DNA from 3 places in the Agrobacterium sp. DKPNP3 genome. Region 3 is predicted to be linked to each of the others. Evidence: predicted binding sites of a transcription regulator. Region 3 holds the regulator's gene; each other region holds the start of a gene.
What was found. The regulator PhoB, encoded in region 3, activates phosphate uptake and scavenging genes when phosphate is short. The targets are predictions, from matches to a motif close to TGTCATNNANCTGTCAT.

Region 1: ACUTJJ_RS09600 (LTA synthase family protein) is a predicted target of PhoB. The motif match lies at 1,733-1,749, and genes of this name have one in related genera.
Region 2: ACUTJJ_RS05720 (esterase-like activity of phytase family protein) is a predicted target of PhoB. The motif match lies at 1,735-1,751, and genes of this name have one in related genera.

The regions. Positions count from the first base shown of each region.
Region 1 covers NZ_JBQYSN010000025.1:26,848-30,127, forward strand. The annotation lists gene ACUTJJ_RS09595 (NAD+ synthase) at 1-1,581, opposite strand, end outside; gene ACUTJJ_RS09600 (LTA synthase family protein) at 1,808-3,280, shown strand, end outside.
Region 2 covers NZ_JBQYSN010000012.1:50,239-53,518, forward strand. The annotation lists gene lon (endopeptidase La) at 1-969, shown strand, start outside; gene hupB (DNA-binding protein HupB) at 1,260-1,535, shown strand; gene ACUTJJ_RS05720 (esterase-like activity of phytase family protein) at 1,802-3,280, shown strand, end outside.
Region 3 covers NZ_JBQYSN010000006.1:36,510-39,789, forward strand. The annotation lists gene pstB (phosphate ABC transporter ATP-binding protein PstB) at 1-177, shown strand, start outside; gene phoU (phosphate signaling complex protein PhoU) at 303-998, shown strand; gene phoB (phosphate regulon transcriptional regulator PhoB) at 1,030-1,713, shown strand; gene ACUTJJ_RS03110 (GcrA family cell cycle regulator) at 1,893-2,426, opposite strand; gene ACUTJJ_RS03115 (aspartate aminotransferase family protein) at 2,858-3,280, shown strand, end outside.

The DNA of each region.
Region 1 (3,280 bases), on a different contig from region 3:
TTCGGCGAGATAAAGCAGATGCTCCACCCGGTGCACGGTCGCGATATCATGGCCGCGCGCCAGAATTTCCTCGACCGACATTTCCTTTTCGACAAGGCATTCCAGAATATCGTCCAGCACCGGATAGGGTGGCAGCGAATCCTGGTCGGTCTGGTTGGGGCGCAATTCGGCGGATGGAGCCTTCGCGATGATGTTGGCGGGGATCACTTCGCCGGAAGGGCCGAGCGCGCCCGGCGGTACATGGGCGTTGCGCCAAGCGGAAATGGCATAGACCTGCATCTTGTAGAGGTCCTTGATGGGGTTGAAGCCGCCATTCATGTCGCCATAAAGCGTGGCGTAACCCACCGACATCTCGGACTTGTTGCCCGTCGTCACGACCATGGATCCGAACTTGTTCGAAACGGCCATCAGGATGGTGCCGCGCGTGCGGCTCTGCAGGTTTTCCTCGGTGATGCCCTCTTCGGTGCCCTCGAAAAGTTCTGACAGGGCTGAGAGAAAGCCTTCCACAGGCTCCATGATCGGCACGATATCGTATCGGCAGCCGAGCGCTTTTGCGCAATCTGCGGCATCCTTCAGCGATTCTTCCGAGGTATAACGGTAAGGCAGCATGATGCAGCGCACCCGCTCCTCACCCAGCGCATCGACCGCAAGGGCGGCGCAGATCGCCGAATCGATGCCGCCTGAAAGCCCGAGTACCACGCTCTTGAAGCCGTTTTTGTTGACGTAATCGCGAAAGCCCAGCATGCAGGCGCGGTAATCCGCTTCCTCGCCTTCGGGAATCTTCGAGAACGGCCCGCTTTCGCAACGCCAGCCATCCGCCGTGCGTTTCCAGTCGGTTACGGCAAGCGTCGCCTCGAACTGGCTCATCTGGAAGGCAAGTGTCTTGTCGGCATTGAAGCCGAAGCTGGCGCCGTCAAAAACAAGCTCATCCTGTCCGCCAAGCTGGTTGGCGAAAACCAGCGGCAGCCCGCTTTCGATGACCTGTCGGAGCGCCACCTGATGGCGCACGTCCAGCTTGCCGCGGTAATAGGGCGAACCGTTCGGGACCAGCAGGATTTCCGCGCCGCTTTCGGCAAGCGTCTCGCAGACGCCCATGTCGTTCCAGATTTCCTCGCAGATCGGAATACCGATCCTCACCCCGCGGAAATTATAGGGGCCGGAAATCGACCCTTCGGAGAACACGCGCTTCTCGTCGAATTCGCCGTAATTCGGCAGGTCGATCTTGTCGCGCAGCGCAATGATCTTGCCACCATCCAGAAGCGCCACGGAATTGTGCCGACCGGTCTCGCCCTGTCGCGGAAAGCCGATAACGATACCCGGCCCGCCGTCCGCAGTCTCGGCTGCCAGTTCCTCGACAGCCTTGAGGCACGCCTTCAGGAAAGCCGGCTTCAGCACCAGATCCTCAGGCGGATAGCCTGAGATGAACAGTTCGGTCAGAAGCAGAAGATCGGCACCCTGGGTTGCCGCATCGGCCCTTGCCTCACGCGCCTTGGCGAGATTGCCCGCCACGTCGCCAACAGTGGGATTGAACTGCCCGACGGCAATCCGCAGATGGTTCGCTATATCGTGTCTGTCGCTCATGTCCCTTCAATACCGCGCCCGTGATCGCTCCGCAACGCAGCAATTCCCCCTTCATTCATTCGTACGCTTCTCGACACTGCCGCCCTCACGCGAAGGTTATCGCGCCTATATGCGCATTCCTTAAAGTTCATGTCGCGTTCATCGCGCTTATGTGACAGTTACATGACACTTTTGCGACACCCGATTCACCTCCCCGGATCGGCCGTGTCGCCTGAAATACCGGAGTATGGGTTTGAGACATTCGGCGCCAAAAACAACGGCTTCCGAAAAGGCTGGTTTTGTCTTTTCGCCTGCGGGACTTAAGAGCCTTTCGAAGCTTGCGGGCACCGCTTCCACGCTTGTCCATCTGGCGATTGCATCGCTGGTGCTCGTCATTTTGCTCGAATGGATCGCTCGTGGTTCGTTGACGGATATCGGCGCATTCCTCACCTCGTCGGCCCGCCCCGGCATGACGACGGTCGCCGCCGTGCTTGCCCTCCTCGTTTTGCTGGATTCGCTGCTTGGCCGACGTTATCTGTCACTTATCGTGGTCGCACCGCTTTGCGCCCTTGTGGGGCTGATCTCCGCGCAGAAGCAGACCTACCTTTCCGATCCGCTTTATCCATCAGACCTCTTGTTCGGACGGCAGATTGTCGAGCTTCTGCCGACCATGTTGAAGGCGCAGCCGCTGACAGCGCTGCTGGTGGGTCTCGGCCTTTGCGCCATGATCGGCGCTATTGCCGCCCTCTGGCTGCTGGCGCGCCGCCACTCGCCGGTGCTGCGGTTACGGGAGCGGGCCGTGGGCCTTGCACTGACACTTCCAGTGCTCGCTGGCCTCGCCTCGCTGATGGACTACTCGCATTATTCCTGGGCGCGCGACCGGCTCAACATCATCCCGATGATGTGGGACCAGCAGGAAAACTACCGCCATAACGGCTTCCTGATGGCCTTCGCCTTCAATATTCCGATGGCCAATGTCTCGGCGCCGGAGGGTTACGGCGAAAACAGCATCGCCGAACTCACCTCCGAACCGGCATCTTTTGCCGCCAACAAGGGTGATTACCCTGACGTCATCATGCTGATGAGCGAATCCCTCTGGGATCCAACCCGGCTCGAAAACGTGCATCTATCGGCCGATCCCATGCCAACGATCCGCGCCAAACAGTCCGGCCATGTGTTTTCGCCGGAATTCGGCGGCATGACGGCCAATGTGGAATTCGAGGCGCTGACCGGTTTCTCCAACGCCTTCCTGCCCTATGGCAGCATTCCCTATCAGCAATACATCCGTCGTCCGGTACCCTCGCTCGCCAGCTTCTTCCGTGGCGAAGGTTATTCCGCCATTGCCATGCATCCGTTCCAGGAATGGTTCTGGAACCGCAAGCAGGTCTATAAAAACTTCGGCTTCGAGGAATTCCGCTCGGAAGAGACGCTGCCCGCGATGGAAAAACGCGGCAATTTTGCCTCCGACGACGCGCTGATGGACGAGATCATGAAGACCGCCGACAAGGCGCAGAACCCGCTCTTCCTCTTTGCTGTCACCCTGCAGGGACATGGCCCTTACGAGGCTGACCGTTATGCGGACAATACGATCGGCGTGACGGGCGATCTTTCCGCCTCCGCCTCGCAGGCGCTCGCCACCTATTCTCAAGGCGTGGCCGAAGCCGACGACGCGCTGCTGAAGCTGATGCGCTGGGCAAAGAAACGCGACCGTGAGACCATC
Region 2 (3,280 bases), on a different contig from region 3:
ATGGACCGTATGGAAGTGATCCGCATCGCCGGTTACACGGAAGACGAAAAGCGCGAAATCGCCAAGCGTCACCTGCTGCCGAAGGCGATCAAGGAACATGCCCTGCGTCCGGCAGAATTCTCGGTCACCGATGATGCCCTGATGGTCGTCATCCAGCAGTACACCCGCGAGGCGGGCGTGCGCAGCTTCGAACGCGAGCTCATGAAGCTGGCGCGCAAGGCTGTCACCGAGATCATCAAGGGCAAGGTCAAGTCCGTGGAAGTCACCGCTGCCAATGTTCCGGATTATCTGGGCGTTCCGCGGTTCCGCCACGGCGAGGCCGAGCGCGAGGATCAGGTCGGTGTCGTCACAGGTCTAGCCTGGACGGAAGTCGGCGGTGAGCTGCTCACCATCGAAGGCGTGATGATGCCGGGCAAGGGCCGTATGACGGTCACCGGCAACCTCAAGGAAGTGATGAAGGAATCCATTTCGGCGGCGGCATCCTATGTCCGCTCGCGCGCCGTGGACTTCGGCATCGAACCGCCGCGCTTCGACAAGAGCGACATCCACGTGCACGTACCGGAAGGGGCAACCCCGAAGGATGGTCCGTCGGCCGGTGTCGCCATGGCAACCGCCATCGTCTCCATCATGACCGGCATTCCGGTTTCGAAGGATGTGGCGATGACAGGCGAGATCACGCTTCGTGGTCGCGTTCTGCCGATCGGTGGCCTGAAGGAAAAGCTGCTTGCAGCGCTTCGCGGCGGCATCAAGAAGGTGCTGATTCCGGAAGAAAACGCCAAGGATCTGGCGGAGATTCCGGACAACGTAAAGAACGAGATGGAAATCATTCCGGTATCGCGCATGGGCGAGGTTATCAAGCACGCCCTCATCCGCCAGCCGGAACCCATCGAGTGGGACGGCAGCATCGAAACGCCCGTGATTGCAACGGTCGAAGGTGTTGATGACGGCAGCCAGACCATCGCACATTGAAGGCCCACAGGCACACGAAAGGCGGGAATCGCCTTTCGTGGCGTGTGTCGCGTAGATTCAATGTGTTAGCCCTTCCAAGGGGAGTGCGGTGTTTAGTCCCGCGCAAGTGATGCGAATTTGGCACGAATATGTGGAAGGCCGGCAGAAATGTCGGCCTTTTTTGTGAAAAAAACTCCAGACCCCTTGTTTTTCAGGCGATTCCAGCGCTTTTGGGTTGCTGCGCGCGGATACAAACGTATTCTGCGCCGACTTAATTTGAGTCGTTTCAAACCATTGAAAGGGGTGGAAACATGAACAAGAACGAGCTCGTCTCTGCTGTTGCCGAAAAGGCTGGTCTCACGAAGGCAGATGCTGCTTCCGCTGTTGATGCCGTATTCGAAACCGTACAGAGCGAACTGAAGAACGGTGGCGACATCCGTCTCGCCGGCTTCGGCAGCTTCTCCGTCAGCCGTCGTGAAGCCTCCAAGGGCCGCAACCCTTCCACGGGTGCTGAAGTCGATATCCCGGCTCGCAACGTTCCGAAGTTCTCCGCAGGCAAGGGCCTGAAGGACGCCGTCAACTCGTAAGGTTTCCGAAGGGTCGCGACGCCCGCGGCGGGCGAGCGGCTTTTCAGGTCACGAGGATAGATGTTTTGACGCGTTAACGCCATTATGGCGCGCCTGTGTGGCCTCCATCCGGCCACAAGGGCGCTCCGATAAGCGGAATGGACGCAGATACAAAAAAGCCCGGTCTCCAAGGCCGGGCTTTTTGATTCCCGGCGTCGGGTGTCATGCCACTGTCATGTCTTTGACGCAGAAGCCTTGGGGTGTTTCTGGATCGAAGGGGGATTACAATGGCGTTCCGATTTTCTCATATGGCTTTGAGCGCGGCGCTGCTTACATCCGCTGCCTTCCCGGCGGCGGCCGAGCCGGTCTTTAACCGCATCGCATCTTTTCCCGTTGCGAAGAACCTGCCTGCTGACAAGGACACGAAGTCCGTCACCTCGGCTGAAATCATCACCGCCAGTGAAGACGGCAAGACGCTGATCTATTCGGACAGCCCGCTCGGAGGCATTGGTTTCATCGACATCACCGATGCGAAAGCCCCTAAGGCCGGCGGGGCATTATTGCTGGAAGGTGAGCCGACCTCCGTCGCCGTGGCCGGTCTCAAGGTTCTGGCCGGCGTCAATACCTCGGAAAACCGCGCCAACCCGTCGGGAAAGCTGGTGACGATCGATATCGCCACCAAGAAGGTCGAAGTAAGCTGCGATCTCGGCGGCCAGCCCGATTCCGTCGCGGTTTCCCCGGACAGGACCTTTGCCGCCATCGCGATCGAAAACGAACGGGACGAAAAGGTGAATGAAGGCGCACTGCCGCAGATGCCGGCCGGTTATCTGGTAACGGTTGGCCTGAAAGACGGCGTGGCCGATTGCGCGAGCCTGAAGAAGATCGACGTTACCGGTCTCGCCGAAATTTCGCCTGAGGATCCGGAGCCCGAATTCGTCTCGATCAATGCCAATGGCGAGATCGCGCTGACGCTCCAGGAAAACAACCATATCGTCATTATCGACGGCAAGACAGGCGCGGTGAAGACGCATTTCTCTGCCGGCACCGTCGATCTGGAAGGCATCGACACCAAGACCGATGGTCAACTGAAGTTCACCGACAAGCAGGAAGGCCGCAAGCGCGAGCCGGATGCGGTGAAGTGGCTGGACAATGACCGTATCGTCATCGCCAACGAGGGCGACTGGCAGGGCGGTGCACGCGGCTTCACCATTTTCGACAAGACTGGCAAGCTCCTTTATGAAGCCGGCGCTTCGCTCGAGCACGCGGTTGCCGCCATTGGCCACTATCCGGAAAAACGCTCCAAGGCCAAGGGCATAGAGCCGGAAGGCCTGGAAACGGCGACCTTTGATGGTCAGAAGTACTTTTTCGTGCTTGCCGAGCGCGCTTCCATCGCCGCTGTTTACAAGGATACCGGCGCCGAGCCGCAGTTGACGCAGCTCCTGCCTTCGGGCATTTCGCCGGAGGGTGCCGTCGCCATTCCCTCGCGCAACCTTTTCGTCACGGCCAACGAGGCTGATCTGGTCGAGGATGGCGGCGCCCGCTCGCATGTCATGATCTATGAACGTGCCGAAGGCGAGCCGGCCTATCCGCAGCTGGTATCCGCCACCGTCGATGGCGCGCCGATCGGTTGGGGTGCTCTTTCGGGCCTGGTTGGCGATGGCGAAAAGCCTGGCATTCTCTATGCCGTCTCCGACTCAGTCTATGGCAACCAGCCGTCGATCTACACCATCGACACGACGAAGAAGCCTGCCACCATCAGCAGCGTG
Region 3 (3,280 bases):
CGGACAAACTACACCATCGTCATTGTCACGCACTCCATGCAGCAGGCGGCGCGTGTTTCCCAGCGCACCGCCATGTTCCACCTTGGTCATCTTGTTGAGGAAAACGAAACCGACAAGATGTTCACCAATCCGGATGATCAGCGCACGCAGGATTACATCATGGGCCGCTTCGGCTGATACAGGCCGGCGCTTCAAAGAAACCGAACAAGACTGGTGCCGCTGCCGTGTCCCGCTCCGGGCACGGCCTGCAGGCCAAGCCGGAGGACTAGACCGTGAACCAGACAACGACCCATTCGCATATCATGTCCGCCTATGATGAGGAGTTGAAATTCCTCACACGCCGTATTTCGGAAATGGGTGGCCTTGCCGAACAGATGTGTGCCGACGCCGTGCGGGCGCTCGTGAACTCGGATGCCGCGCTGGCGCAGAAAGTCATTTCTGACGACACCATCCTCGATCACGCCGAGCGTGAGATCGGCGACAAGGCAATCGTCACCATCGCCAAGCGCCAGCCGATGGCGGCAGACCTTCGTGAAATCATCGGCACGCTGCGTATTGCAGCCGATCTCGAGCGTGTGGGCGATCTTGGCAAGAACACGGCCAAGCGCGTGATTGCGGTTGCCGGCACCGGCGTGCCGCGCAAGCTTGCCCGTGGTCTCGAACACCTGTCGGAACTGGCGCTGGTGCAGCTCAAGGAAGTCCTCGACGTCTATTCGACCCGCTCCGCCGAGAAGGCCAATGCCATCCGCGAGCGCGACGAGGAAATCGATGCCATGTACACCTCGCTCTTCCGCGAGCTTCTGACCTACATGATGGAGGACCCGCGCAATATCACGACCTGCACGCATCTTCTGTTCTGCGCCAAGAACATCGAGCGCATCGGCGACCATGCCACCAATATCGCCGAGACAATCTATTACATGACCACCGGCAGCCAGCCGGAGGGCGAGCGTCCGAAGGACGACAGTTCCAACACGCTCGGTTCGGTGACCGAGTAAGAGACAGGCAAAGCCTTGCGGAGTTCAGCATATGGTGCCCAAGATTGCAGTTGTGGAAGATGAGGAAGCGCTCAGCGTCCTTCTTCGTTACAATCTCGAGGCTGAGGGATACGATGTCGACACGATACCCCGTGGTGACGAGGCGGAAATCAGGCTTCAGGAACGTACCCCCGATCTTCTCATTCTAGACTGGATGCTGCCTGGTGTATCCGGTATCGAGCTTTGCCGTCGGCTCAGAATGCGGCCGGAAACGGAACGCCTGCCCATCATCATGCTGACGGCTCGCGGCGAGGAAAGCGAACGTGTTCGTGGCCTCGCAACGGGTGCGGACGATTATGTCGTCAAGCCGTTCTCCACGCCGGAACTCATGGCCCGCGTCAAGGCCATGCTCCGCCGGGCCCGCCCCGAGGTTCTGTCTTCGGTGCTGAAATGCGGGGATATCGAACTGGATCGCGAGACGCATCGCGTTCACCGCAAAAGCCGTGAAGTGCGTCTCGGTCCGACGGAGTTTCGCCTTCTGGAATTCCTGATGACCTCTCCGGGCAGGGTGTTCTCCCGTTCGCAATTGCTCGATGGTGTCTGGGGCCATGATATCTACGTCGATGAGCGTACCGTCGACGTGCATGTCGGACGCCTGCGTAAGGCGCTTAATTTTTCGCACATGCAGGATGTCATCCGCACGGTGCGCGGCGCCGGCTATTCCATGGAAGCCTGAGCGGATGCCATCCGACTGGCGCGTTCCATCAAAGTAATTTTCCGCGAAAAACAAAAGGCCCGAAACCGGATTGGTGTCGGGTCTTTTGTTGTGGTTGATCCCGATCCGCTCTGGTTTTGTCACAAAAAAACGGGCCCGAAGGCCCGTAGTTTTTGAGTGTCGAATGCGTGCCGCAACACTCAAGCCTTACGGCGCTCGCTTACCGGCTGATAGGCGAGTTTCGCATGGAACTTGCAATAGGGCGAAGATTCCAGCGCTTCACAGCCGCAGAAATGGAAATCGTCTTTCAAGGGGTCGCCGACCGGCCATTTGCAGGTGCGCTCGGTCAGTTCCGTCAGCGTCAGACGACGGGAGATTGGCGTGACGACGTTTCTGGAAGGAACGTAATCGAGAACTTCCGCGGTCTCGATGCCGACCTCTTCCTGAAGGGCGGTCGCGGCGTTGGAACGCGTCAGGATCCGGGCCGGTGCAGCGTTGACGCGGCCAGCAAAATTCGCCGCGCGAGGGGCAGGGGCAGCAGTCCGCTTGGGCGCTGTGCGCGCCGAAGTGACAGGACCGCCAGCCTTGACGCGACCCGGCAGGTTGAGACGGTGGACCTTGCCGATGACGGCGTTGCGGCTAACACCGCCCAGCTGCGCTGCTATCTGGCTGGCGCTAAGTCCCTCGGACCACAATTTCTTGAGCTTTTCGACCCGTTCGTCTGTCCAGTTCATGCCGCTTCTCCGCTTTTCGCGTGTATTTTTGGCAGAATCCCTCTCCGTCTCGCGGGAGTGCCGCGAGTGTGGTTTCTGCCTGATTTTTGGTGACTAGTTCCGCCGCATTGCAGTCTAGTAATTAGCGATTAACCTAGTGCCACGCAGACTCCGTGGCAAGAGTCGCGGGAATCATCTCGAATCGATTTTGCGGTTTTCCCCAACTTGCTGGCGGGTTGAGTCAGAAAGGCAACACCTTGGGTCTGGCGCCCAGCCACCTACTAGGGCTTGAGAACCCTAGGGAATACGGACTTTTGTTGACATCGGCAAGCGAAGTGACAATAGTGCCCCTGCCGCCGCGAGGCGGCATTTTTGATTTTCAGGCAAGGGATAACCCTAAGAGCCTATTGACAACCGTCTTACAGCGCATTTGCGCAAGGAGTGATACAGCCATGGCCGAAGCCGCCGCGCCATTGTTCGATACATTTGCAAGAGCCCCCCTGCGTTTTGAGCGAGGCGAGGGCGTCTGGCTGTACACGGAAAGCGGCGAGCGATATCTCGATTTTGCGGCTGGCGTGGCTGTGAATTCGCTGGGCCATGCCCATCCGCACCTTGTGGAGGCGATCAAGACGCAGGCCGAAAAGGTCTGGCACGTCTCCAACCTCTATGAAGTGCCGGGCCAGGAAAAGCTTGCCAAGCGTCTGACGGAAGCAACCTTCGCCGACAAGGTTTTCTTCACCAATTCCGGCGCGGAAGCGCTGGAATGTGCGATCAAGACCGCACGCCGTTACCATTATTCCAAGGGCCATCCTGAGAAGTTTCGCATCATTACCTTTGAAGGCGCCTTCCATGGCCGGACGCTGGCGACGATCGCT